One region of the Brevibacillus sp. SAFN-007a genome, then DNA from elsewhere that is predicted to be linked to it. Evidence: riboswitches for the same ligand, from Rfam matches in the RefSeq annotation. Region 1 holds a riboswitch; the other holds the start of a gene.
The links. Region 1 has a riboswitch for cyclic di-AMP ahead of ACTHO6_RS11395 (CAP domain-containing protein). Riboswitches for the same ligand answer to the same signal wherever they lie in the genome.
Positions count from the first base shown of each region.

Region 1 (5,773 bases):
CGCTGGTCGGATGCCAAAGCTGATCGGCACGATCAGACGGACACGAGCCGGGGTAGAGGCAGCCGTCGAGCTTGTTGCCGTCGAAGCGACACACCCTTTTGCTGGTGTCAGCAAAACGACAAAAGCCATCCGCGTGGAGACAGACGTCATGGGCGAGTTGATGGTGGTAGGAGGGAAGTCGGATCCGGTAGCAGCGGCTGCGGCAGCGCTGAAAGATCTCGAACATTTGCTAAGCGGATAAGCTTTTCCCCCAGGCGTTGGAGGGGCGCTGTCATGCGCGGCTTCCAGCGTTCGGCAGGAATGAATCGGCACTCTTTTCGCACATACTAGGTAGGCACCACGAATCAAATAGCAGCGAGGGGGCCATACGGATGAATCAATCGTCTGATATCAATGCCGAACTGCAGCAAGTTTCTGCCTATCCAACCAAGCAGAAGATGAACCAGAAAGAAGTCGCTCTGTTTGACGAGCAGAAAGGTTGCGGCTGCACCCCCGAAGCGAAAAACGCGGCAACGACGGAGCAAGGATAGCTCCACACGAAAAAAGCCGGGCCTCTTTGTCCAAAGAGAACCCGGCTTTCGTGTAAAAAAGTCGATTATCCCGTAAATTCCTGAACCCAGTAACCGTTGGCGTAGCCGACGCCAATTTTGGTGAAGGCTGGATTCAAGATGTTTTTGCGGTGGCCTTCGCTGTTCATCCACTGGGTCATCACTTCTTGCGGACTGCGCTGCCCCATGGCGATGTTTTCGCCGGCTGTCATGTAGGTAATGCCGAATTGCTTCATCATGTCAAACGGAGAACCGTACGTCGGGCTGGTGTGGTCAAAATAGTTGTTGCTCGACATGTCCACGGCTTTCGCCAGAGCGACGTTGGACAGGGCGGCATCCATCGTGACAGGGGCAAGTCCTGCTTTGGCGCGTTCCTGATTCACCAGATCAGCGACCTGCTTGGCGAAGGCGACAGCCTGTGCTTGATCGGCCTGCTTCGCCGGAGCGGTCGGCTTGGCAACGTTCTGAGCAGGCTTTGCCGGTGCTTGCGGCGCTGGTTGCGCAGGCTTTTGCGTCGGCTGTTTCTGCACAGGTTGCGCAGGCTTTTGTATTGGCTGTTCTTGCACAGGTGCAGGATACACAGGAACAATGGGTTGTGGTTGCAGAACGTTTGGCGCAAAAGGAAGCTGAACCACAGAAGGGATCCATTGAACATACATTTTGTATGGTGTTCCGGTCGGTACCGGGCAATTTGCCGAGGCAGAAGCGGATGGGGCAAAACCGGTCAAAGCCAAGCCCAATCCGAGAGTCATCGCGATGGTAGGAACTCCAAAACGTTTCATGCTCACATCGTCTCCTTTTTTTGGCCTACGAGGTTAGTTGTCGGATTCGGATTGAGGAAACAACCCTACGCTCCTGCGAGCGATTCACCCCTGAGCGGATGCTGGATCCACAAAAAAATCCCCCGCACTTCCAACAAGGAAGTTTCGGCTTATTGGTTTGGCATGACCTAGAATAGCAGACCCTTTCCCCGAAAAGAAAGGGGCAATATCTGCCAAACCGCGAAAAACGCCGGGGTTATCGGGCTGAATCGTTCTCTTCTTCCGGCTGGTTCCATGCCGTCAATCCCCCGCGCAGCGCCTTTGCTTCATATCCATGCGCACGCAGCAGAGCAGCCGCTTTTTTCGCTTTGTTGCCCGTTGTACAAATCGTGATAATCTGGGCCTTTCGTGCGATGGATTCGATTTCTTCCGGAACGGGCTTGTCTTGTTCGCGCATACGTACATACGGAACGTTTTTGATTGCAGCGAATTCGCTTGTGAGAGTGCCCGCCTGGAATTTTGCCTCGTCGCGGACGTCAAGAATGAGTACAGGAGTGCGTTTTTTCCACAGCTCGATGACCTCCTGTTTCGTCCATGTGTCTGTTTGCATTCGCAATCCCTCCCGCGTTTATTGTAACAGATGCCTTCTTACGCAGGGTAGGAAAGAATGGTTGATTTTTACGAGTGGGTTATGGTAAAATGAAAATGCTACTTGAATACTGGAGCCTAATTCTTCGAGGTGCATGCTGATGGATAATGTTTTTGAATTCCCGATTCACACTGGCGCGGTCATCGGAGCCGCAAGGATGGAAGAGAGGAAGGGCTTTCGTCGTTTTCGGTTTTCAAAAGGCTTTAACATGGCAGTTCCGTCCTGTAACACTTTCATGTTATCGAAGTAGATCGAATTCACGTATCATGAAGGCGTATCGCAAGTCTCGCTGTGGGGTATTTCTTCATGATATGTGAGCTTTATTTGCTTCGGTAAATATGACTAGCATATTCAAAAATTAACTTTTGGAGGTTTTCTCATGCAAGCAAACGGAACGGTAAAATGGTTTAACGCAGAAAAAGGGTACGGCTTCATTCAAGTAGAAGGCGGAGACGATGTATTCGTACATTACAGCGCTATCCAAGGTGACGGCTTCAAAACTTTGGAAGAAGGCCAACGCGTTGGGTTCAACATCGTGACAGGCAACCGCGGCCCTCAAGCGGAGAACGTAGAAAAAGTGTAAGTCTCCTTGACCTGAAGAAAAAACTGTCCGTCAGCGGGCAGTTTTTTTTTCGCCACTCCATACACGGATTGTTCTCTTGCGGCGCTTTGGCCCGCCTGGGACCGGATGACATCCTGTATGCTGGTCTGTATCTCGGTTCGGATGAAGCAAGCGTTGTGTGCGTATGGAACGGTTGTTGACGACGGCATGGGCCGCTCGGCGACACGCGGTAGACGTCGGAAATGTTTTCTTTCCGGCGTCTTTTTTTTTGCCCGTTTTTGAAACGATTCAGCTGTTTCGGGTCCCACATCGTGTCAGGCATGAATCAAGCCAAGAAAAAAGAACTATGGGAGAAAGCCATAGTTCTTTTTACACGGGAGAGCGCGAATTACAGGCAGCCATCGACTTCTACCGTGAGCAGTTGGCTAGGCAGCACAGACAGACCGTTGACTTGACCGCCACCGATCGAAGTACGGCCATACGTGGTCAAAAGTACGTTTTCACGGTTGCCGTTGCGGCCTACAGTCAGGCGCACTTCGTAGTGGTTGGTGGCAGCGACAGTCGCATTCAGCGCAACCCGTGTGTTTGCTGCCAGGGTTTGTGTGACGTCGAGCAGCGAACCTACCGGATTGGTTTGCGTGACCGCTGTGCCCCAGTCCAGAACCTGCACGCGCACCTCGACTGGCTCGTTGTTGAGGTTGACCAAATCGATGTGGGCGGTAAGCGCTGTGTTCAGGTTGTTTTGCAGAATGCCAGTTGTTTGTGCGAGTGTTCGTCTTGGTCTTGGTCTTCCACCCCCTCGGTCGCTGGTGCTTTCAAACTCCATTTCAGACATCCCTCATCACTCCATTTCTTGTTGTTTTAACTAGTGGGACAATACTACAATATGAGGTCTTGTCTCCTGATGGAACGGCGAACGTAAGGGGACGAGTAACCATTTCTGATAGAAAGCGATGGAGGGAGAAGGGAAGCTTCCAGATGAAAACAACGAGACGATGCGGTGCGGCAGGCTCGCAAACGTCATCTCCCTGTCGTTGCCAGCGACAGCCACATGCTACCTGGAATGGAATCATTTTGTCATTCCTGCTACAATAGAGAGAGTCCCTTCGGGGGCTATTTTTCTAAGGAGGTTTTGTTCGATGAAACGATGGGCCTGCATCAAACTCGTCTATGAAAAGCAACTGGGGGGTGACATCTATTATGAACCCTAGTATTTTGCAAGGCACGAGAAAGCATCTGATTCACCAGCTTGTCTTTTTCGATGAGCAATATTCGCTTTTTTTCGATCAGTATGTCCGGGATTACGGCAGAGAGAAACAAATGGTTGACGATTGCATCCAGCGCTACAAACAGACGCTGGAACAACTGCTCGCCAAAGACGACAGCGCGCTGTATGAATCGCTGAAGGCAGTGGCTTTGCTTGGCAGCAGCGTGAGGGTGTTATTTGAAGAGGATGGCTTTGAGGAATCATTCACGGTGGTGTTTCCTACCGATAGTGATCCGGATCACAACAGAATTTCATTCTTGTCGCCCATCGGCAGACAGCTGTTGCTGACCGCTCCGCACAATCGTATTGTTCTGGAGAGTCCGGTTGGCAGGCAGCAGGTGCTGGTGCGGGAGATAAGCTTTACATATATGGGCGGTTTTTCAGTCCAGTAGACAAAGCGGAAGAGAAAGGCGCTAACGGTTCGGTTAGCGCCTTTTCTTTTTCCGGCTGGCTGGATGCGGAAGACGCGAGCGAAAACGCCAAAAAGAAAGACAGAGGATGATCCGATCCTCTGTCTACAGCTGTCTACAGCGAAGCTTGCCCGTCTTCGTAATTGAACTGCCACTCAATGCCGAACTTGTCGACGATGCTGCCGTAGGCTTTGCTCCAGAACGTCTCTTGCAGCTCCATGCGAACCGTTCCGCCGTCTTTTAATTTCTCGAAGCTGCTTCTCAGCACGTCGAGATTGTTGGTGACGACCGCCAAGCTGAAATTCGTTCCCGCCGCATACGGCATCCCTGGGAACGAGTCGGAAAACATCACAGGGCTGCCACAGATGAGAAGCCGCGTGTGCATGACGAGCTGTTTGGCTTCTTCCGGCAGCGGATAATTCGGGTCTTGCGGGGCATCGCCATAGGTCATGATTTGCGGTGCTTCCGTTTGGAAGACCTGGGCGTAAAATTGGACGGCTTCCCGACAATTTCCGTCGAAGGTGAGGTAGGCGTGGACAGGCATCTGTTTTCCTCCTTGTAGGTGTGCTTTCCCATTCCATTCTAGGATGGAAGCATTTTCAAGCAAATATACATGAGGCGTTCCCCCGGAACAGCCCACGTCCAACTCCTCATGCTCACCGCGAATAAACCGCCTGGTTCAGCGAGCTTGGCCGACCGAGCAAAAATCCTTGGCCGATGGGAACGCCCAATGCGGTCGCGACCGCCAGATCGTCGGGTTCCTCCAATCCTTCCAGTACCAGATGGGAGTGGCCCAGGCAGAAATCGACGAACAGGGAGACGATCTTCTGCTTGCTCGGACTGAGCGCCAACTGATTGCCAAAGTAGCGGTCCAGCTTCACAATGTCCGGCTCGTAATCTACGATCTTTCGCAAAGACGCCGCACCCGAGCCGACATCATCGAGCGCGATCAAATAGCCGTACGCACGAAGGTCGCGAATTTTTTGCCCGAGAAGCCGAATATCCCACATCTTCTCTTCCTCTGTCGCCTCGTTGATTTCCAACACGATTCGCTGGTAGCAGGCGGGATGCGCGTCCGCCATATCCGCCAGGAACGCGCAGAAGCCCGGGTGCAGCAAGGTAGAAGGAAACACGTTGAGAAACAAATAGGGCGTGTGCTGCGTTTTAGACGCATCGGCAAAATAGGAGGAAACAGCTCCGCGCATCGCGATCGTGTCCAAATCGTACAGGTAGCCGCTTTGGCGGGCCGTCTGAAAAAGCCGCTCAGGCGAAGCACCCGAAGAGCAGCGTAGCAGAGCTTCGTATCCGAAGCATTTTCCGTTCGTCAGCTCGACGAGTGGTTGAAAAACGGAATAATGCGCCGTTGGCTGGATGGAGTCGGTCATGAAAAGGGATTCCCTCCTGATTAGGAGTATGCAAACAGGCCCCCTCGTCAAAAGGAGCTACGAAAAAATGATTTTTCTCCAAAGAAGATTGTTTCGTTCATGAAAGGTTGAGTTGAGCTAATTCTACAACACGATAAAGAATTTGGCAATTAAGTTTACCAGAGAAAAAATTTTTGCCTATATACAAGTTT
Region 1 is NZ_JBQCKK010000008.1:72,170-77,942, forward strand. It holds gene ACTHO6_RS11385 (homoserine dehydrogenase) at 1-241, shown strand, start outside; gene ACTHO6_RS11390 (hypothetical protein) at 372-530, shown strand; gene ACTHO6_RS11395 (CAP domain-containing protein) at 596-1,330, opposite strand; cyclic di-AMP (ydaO/yuaA leader) riboswitch at 1,338-1,490, opposite strand; gene ACTHO6_RS11400 (rhodanese-like domain-containing protein) at 1,566-1,919, opposite strand; gene ACTHO6_RS11405 (cold-shock protein) at 2,338-2,541, shown strand; gene ACTHO6_RS11410 (hypothetical protein) at 2,909-3,355, opposite strand; gene ACTHO6_RS11415 (GreA/GreB family elongation factor) at 3,721-4,179, shown strand; gene ACTHO6_RS11420 (VOC family protein) at 4,313-4,741, opposite strand; gene ACTHO6_RS11425 (EAL domain-containing protein) at 4,854-5,582, opposite strand.

Region 2 (5,773 bases), on a different contig from region 1:
GCTAATGACGGCAAGCATTTTCGCCACCTGATTCTTTCAGGTGGCTTTTTTTCGCATAAACTCCTTTTCATGCCGGATACTATCGGTGATCGAATCGAAGCATAGGAGGAGGATTTTCATGGTGGTGACAATCTCAGGGCCACGCGGTTTGCCGATTTCGGGCAATTTGCTTGCGTTTCGCAAAGACCCGCTCCAGTTTATCCGCGAGGCCGTTGCCGAACACGGCGAGGTCGTTCACTTTCGTTTTGGCCCGAAGCGGCATGTCTATTTGCTGACCAACCCCGACCAGATCAAAGAAGTGCTTGTGACCAAGCAGGATCATTTCAAGAAAGGAAAAGGCTTGCAGGTCGCCAGAGCGGTAGTAGGCGACGGCATTCTCACCAGCGAAGGCCAGAAGCACATGCGCCAGCGCCGATTGATGCAGCCGGCTTTTCACCGGGAGCGGATTGCCGGCTACGGGCAGGTGATGGTGCGCCAGGCTGTCGAGCTGATGGACGATTGGAAAGCAGGCGAAGTGCGTGATATCCACGACGATATGATGCGGGTGACGCTGGCGATCATTACCGAAACGATGTTTGGGAAAAGCATCAAGGAGGGGGCCGACAAAATCGGACAGGCCATCGACGTCGGACTGAAATATGTCGCGAAAAGAGCTTCGTCCTTCATCGACATTCCGCTGTCTGTTCCGACAAAAAGCAATCGACAGTTTCTGGAGTCGAATGAAACGCTGGATCAAACGATTTATTCCTTGATCGAAGAAAGGCGAAGCAGCCAAGACGACAGACAGGACGATCTGTTGGGGATGCTTCTCGCGGCGCGGGATGAGGACGACGGCCAGGGGATGACAGACGAGCAGGTGAGAGACGAGGTCATGACGATTTTCGTGGCGGGTCACGAGACGACAGCCAACACGATGTCGTGGATCTTTTATTTGTTGGCGACTCATCCGCAGGTCGAGGCCAAGCTGCACGAGGAGCTTGCGACTGTATTGGACGGCAGGCTGCCTGCGGTCGAAGATTTGCCGAAGCTCGTCTACACAAGCAATATCGTTTCGGAAACGCTGAGACTGTATCCGGCTGCCTGGACAATCAATCGGGAAGTGGTAAAAGAGGTGGAAATCGGCGAGCATACGTATCAGCCCGGCGAGACGCTGATGATGAGCCAGTTTGTCATGCATCGTCTGGAGCGCTACTACGACAAACCGGATGAGTTTATGCCGGAGCGATTCGCGGGCGATCTGCTGAAGCGCAACCCGACGTATGCCTATTTTCCGTTTGGGGGAGGGCCGCGCATTTGTATCGGGAACAACTTTGCCCTGATGGAGGCTGCTTTGCTTTTGACGACGATCGCACAGCGCTACCGTCTGCGGCTGACAGAACCGGGACAGGTAGTGGAGCCGGAGCCGCTCGTGACGCTGCGTCCGAAAAACGGATTGCCGATGCGCCTGGAAAAGCGCGAGTAAGGCAAAAAAAGAGGCATCCTTGCACTACGGTTTCGCCGTGATGCGCCAGATACCGAACTGGGGGTTATTTATCACTGAAAGCAATATGCTTACAAGAGATACTGTAACAGAGAAATATAAAAAATAAATGAACTGCGCATAAATCTATATAAACTACTTGTGATAAAAGGGAATGGTGAAGGAGAAGCTGCTGCCTATTCCCTGTTCGCTGTTGACCGTGAGCTCGCCGCCGTGGTGGCGCACGATGCTTTGGCAGATGGTCAGTCCAAGTCCCGTGCCGCCATTGTTGCGGTTGCGGGACTTTTCCGCACGGTAAAACTTGTTGAAGATCTTGGGCAAATCCTCGGCGGCGATTCCCTCCCCTTTGTCGATGACGGAGAACAGCACGTGGCCTTCCCGCTGGTCGCAGGTAAGCAAAATGGAGCCATTCGGCTTGTTGTAGTGAATCGCGTTGTTCAACAGGTTTTCCATGACGCGGCGCAGCTTGGTTTCATCGGCCTCGATGTGCAGCTCATTGGACACGCGCAGTTTCCAGTGGAAGGTCAATCCGGCTTCCTTGATTCGCGCGAGGTAGTCCTCGATAATTCCTTTCATAAATCCTTTCACATGAATGCGGCTAATGTTGAGTCGCACTTCTGTGCTTTGCACCGTAAAGTCCTGCAATTCGTCCAGCAGTTTTTCCAGATCGCTCGTCTTCACTTCGATTTTGCTCATTTGCTTCTGAATCCGCGTCAAGTCCGTAACCCGGCCGGAGCCGATATACGAGGCGTAGCCCTTGATCGTGGTCAGCGGCGTGCGAAAATCATGGGCGATGGAGGCGATCATTTCCGATTGCCTTTCTTCGGAAAAGCGCAACTCGTCGACCATATCGCCAAAGTAGCGGAACAGTTGTCCAAACTCGTCATGGGAGCGATACGTAAACGTCACGAGCCGTTTGCCCTCGCGAATTTCCTGCGTCACGCGGGACAGCTCATTGACCGGACGCAAAATCCAGCGGACGAACAAGGCGAGCAGCAGCAGACCGACCAGGACAAGGCTTCCGTAAATAAACCAGAGCATCATGGAGACTCCGGTCGTAGCCATGATATCGTTATCGTCCGTGTAGAAGTAGATGACGATTTCGCCTTCACGGGGCGGTTCCTGTTGAAAATGATACTCGGCGACGACTTTCAGATCGCTTATCTTGGCAGCAGGCTGGCTGGCAGAAGAGGAAGGCATCTTCAAGGTGTAGGCGTGCGACGGCCTGTCGTAGATCGTGTTGCCGTTCGCGTCCTTGACAACCATCCGGTACATGATGTCTTGCGGCAGTTGTTTCTCCAGCTCCTGCCGTTCGATCGGGTCCTTGAAGTTGCTGGAGAGCAGCAACTGGTTGAGCCGGACCTTTTCTGCCGCTTCTTTTTCATATTGATACTGGTTGTGACGGTCGTTTTTCAATTGCTCGACGATGATGTCCTGGAAGACGAACTTGAACAGCAGGATGTTGAGGGTAATCAAGGCGATAAAAGAAAGAAAAAGCTTTTTGCGAAGACTCATCTACAACTTCTCCCCGATGAATACGTAGCCTGTCCCCCATTGTGTTTTAATGAACTGCCGTTCTGTTTCCAGCTTTTCGCGCAAGTTCTTGATGTGTACCGTTACCGTGTTAAGGGAGCCGTAGCCGTATCCCCAGACGCGGTCGTAAATTTGCTCCCGCGTGAACACGATGCCTGCATGTTCAGCGAGGAACGTCAGGAGCTGAAACTCCTTCGTGGACAGCTCGATTTTTTTGCCGTTGACATAGACGGAGTACGTTTCTTTATGGATTTCCAAATCCTTGAATTTCAGGACCGTGATCGGGGAACTGGACGTTTCTTTTTCCGGCTGCTCCTCGGTATGCTTGCGGATGCGCTCGTAGCGTCTCAGATGGGCGCGGATGCGAGCCAGCAGTTCCTCCGTGTCAAACGGCTTCGTAATGTAATCGTCGGCGCCGATTTCGAAGCCGACGACTTTGTCTACCGCCTTACTTTTCGCGCTGAGAAACAAGATGGGCAAATCCCATTCGCGACGGATTTGCGAACACAGCTCGTAGCCGCTCATGTTCGGCATCATGATATCGAGCAAAATGAGATTGGGCCGCTCCCCCTGGCTCAGGAGGGCAAGTGCGTCGTCGCCATTTTCCGCAGAGGAAACCTGAAAGCCTTCGCTCTCCAAAATATCTTCCAGCAGTTCAATAATCTCCTGATTGTCGTCCACGATTAAAATATGTTCTTTCACCGGAATTACCCCCAGTTGCTTCTATATAATGAAGATGAATAAGCGGTATGGCCTACAGGACTAATCCTGTCTATCATATCATGTATTCACGCGATAAGGACAAGTATCGGCCCATTCATGCCGTTTTCCGGACAGGTAGGGCCACCTCTTTAGACCTGGTCCTAAATTTCGACAGAAAAAGCCAGAGACGTGTTGTCCCTGGCTTTTATTTTTTGCCGAACTACTTCTTTTGTGCTTGATTTTCCGGCAACGATGCAGCTTGCACCGCGTTTTCCTTTTTCGGAGCTGCCGCTTCCAGAACAGGTGTGTTGATGCGCTTGGCGCCAACATAACGCTTGCTCCAGTAGTAGGGGTCGTTCAACTTGGTGTTGACGACGCCGCGGCCCGATTCCGAATGCACGAATGTGCCGTTCCCGATGTAGATGCCTACGTGTGAGATGCTTCGTCCATTGGTATTGAAGAACACAAGATCTCCAGGCTGCAAGTCTTTCTTGGCAACCGCTGTCCCCAGTTCATACTGGGCGGCAGAATTGTGAGGCAGGTCTACACCTAACGCATCAAATACGTAGCGTGTGAAACCGGAGCAGTCAAAGCCCTTTTTAGACGTACCGGATGATTTGTAAGGGACGCCATACAGCTCGCTGACCACGTCTTCGAGTGTCGCGCTCTCAGCTGCATGTGCAGCGCCGGCCCCCATTGTAAGTATTCCGGCCATAAGTAAAGAAAGTACCATCTTGCGCAAAAGAAACTGCTCCTTTCGTGAGCCTACGAAGTTAGCTGAAGGGTTCGGTCGAAAGGACGCCCTAGATTGCCAACAGACAACCATTCACCCCAAAAAACTGGTTCCCCCGCTTCCGTCTTGCGGAATTCGGCTATTTTCGATGTTTTTTTACACGCACTTTACGAAGATTCTACGCTTTTCCCGTTTTCCCTCTTTTGTAACGGCTTGTTCATCTTTTTGTCACAAAATTTTGTCTGATGCTGTAACGATTGGCTTCGACAAGGCAAGCGCTGGATGACGAAATGGGCAGGAGCAGGCTCGTCCGATTGTGGCAGGAAAGGCTCTCCGTCCAGGGACGGAGGGAAAAACCAACCGCACGCCCGTTATGGGGAGCCTATGCCGGGGACTACAATAATGGCATAAGGTTCAACAAAGCACCACACGCAAGAGACGATAGGAGGGAAGCGAGCAATGAGCGAACGGTCTGGAAAGGTTTTGCTCGGGCTGGTTCTCTTGCTGATCGGCGGGTTGGTTCTCCTGGATCAGGTAGGGATCGACTTTGGTGATCTGCTCGGGATATTGGTTCCCGCGATCATCATGCTGTACGGCGCTCGAAAGATCATGGGTCGATCCGGTTCGCGTTTTTGGGGAATCGTGATCTTCCTGCTCGGGTTCCTGATGCTGATCGGCAAGCTTCATCTGCTGTTTCATGGCTTGCTGGCCATTGGCGTGATGTATCTGGGGTATCGCTTGCTGCGCCCTGGCCACGTCCCCAAGGAAGCGCCACCGGCCTGGGAGCGTCAGTGGGCGCAAACCGTATTAAAAGAAGACGCGCTGGACGCGTGGGAAAAAGAAGTCATCCGCCGCCAGTTGTAAGTCACCATGTCGCAAGAGCTTTTTGAATGAAATGACACGATGTGATAGGATGAGGAGGAATTCAAACATGAGTATTTTCAAACGTCTGCGTGACCTGACAGTAGCTTCGGTCAATGATGCCCTGGATGCGATGGAAGATCCGGTCGTGATGCTGAATCAATACATGCGCGACATGGAAGTGGAAATCGGACAAGTCGAAGTGGCCGTGGCCCGTCAAGTCGCATTGGAAAAGAAATTCCGCCAGCAGCTGGATGAAGTGAACGCTTTGATCGAAAAGCGCGACCGTCAAATCAAGCTCGCCTTGACGGAAGGGGAAGACGAGCTTGCCCGCCGCGCCCTTGCGGACAAAAAGCAGTACGAAGCGCGCGCAGCCGAGTACGAAGCCCTCTACCGGACCGCGTCCGAGGCCGCTACGCAAATGCGCGAGAAGCTGGCCGAGTTGAAGGAAGAGTTCTATAAAA
Region 2 is NZ_JBQCKK010000020.1:3,973-9,745, forward strand. It holds gene ACTHO6_RS17680 (biotin transporter BioY) at 1-5, shown strand, start outside; gene ACTHO6_RS17685 (cytochrome P450) at 119-1,462, shown strand; gene ACTHO6_RS17690 (sensor histidine kinase) at 1,616-2,995, opposite strand; gene ACTHO6_RS17695 (response regulator transcription factor) at 2,996-3,715, opposite strand; gene ACTHO6_RS17700 (C40 family peptidase) at 3,936-4,457, opposite strand; cyclic di-AMP (ydaO/yuaA leader) riboswitch at 4,462-4,599, opposite strand; gene ACTHO6_RS17705 (LiaF transmembrane domain-containing protein) at 4,908-5,312, shown strand; gene ACTHO6_RS17710 (PspA/IM30 family protein) at 5,380-5,773, shown strand, end outside.
Region 2: another riboswitch for cyclic di-AMP. It lies ahead of ACTHO6_RS17700 (C40 family peptidase); the one in region 1 lies ahead of ACTHO6_RS11395 (CAP domain-containing protein).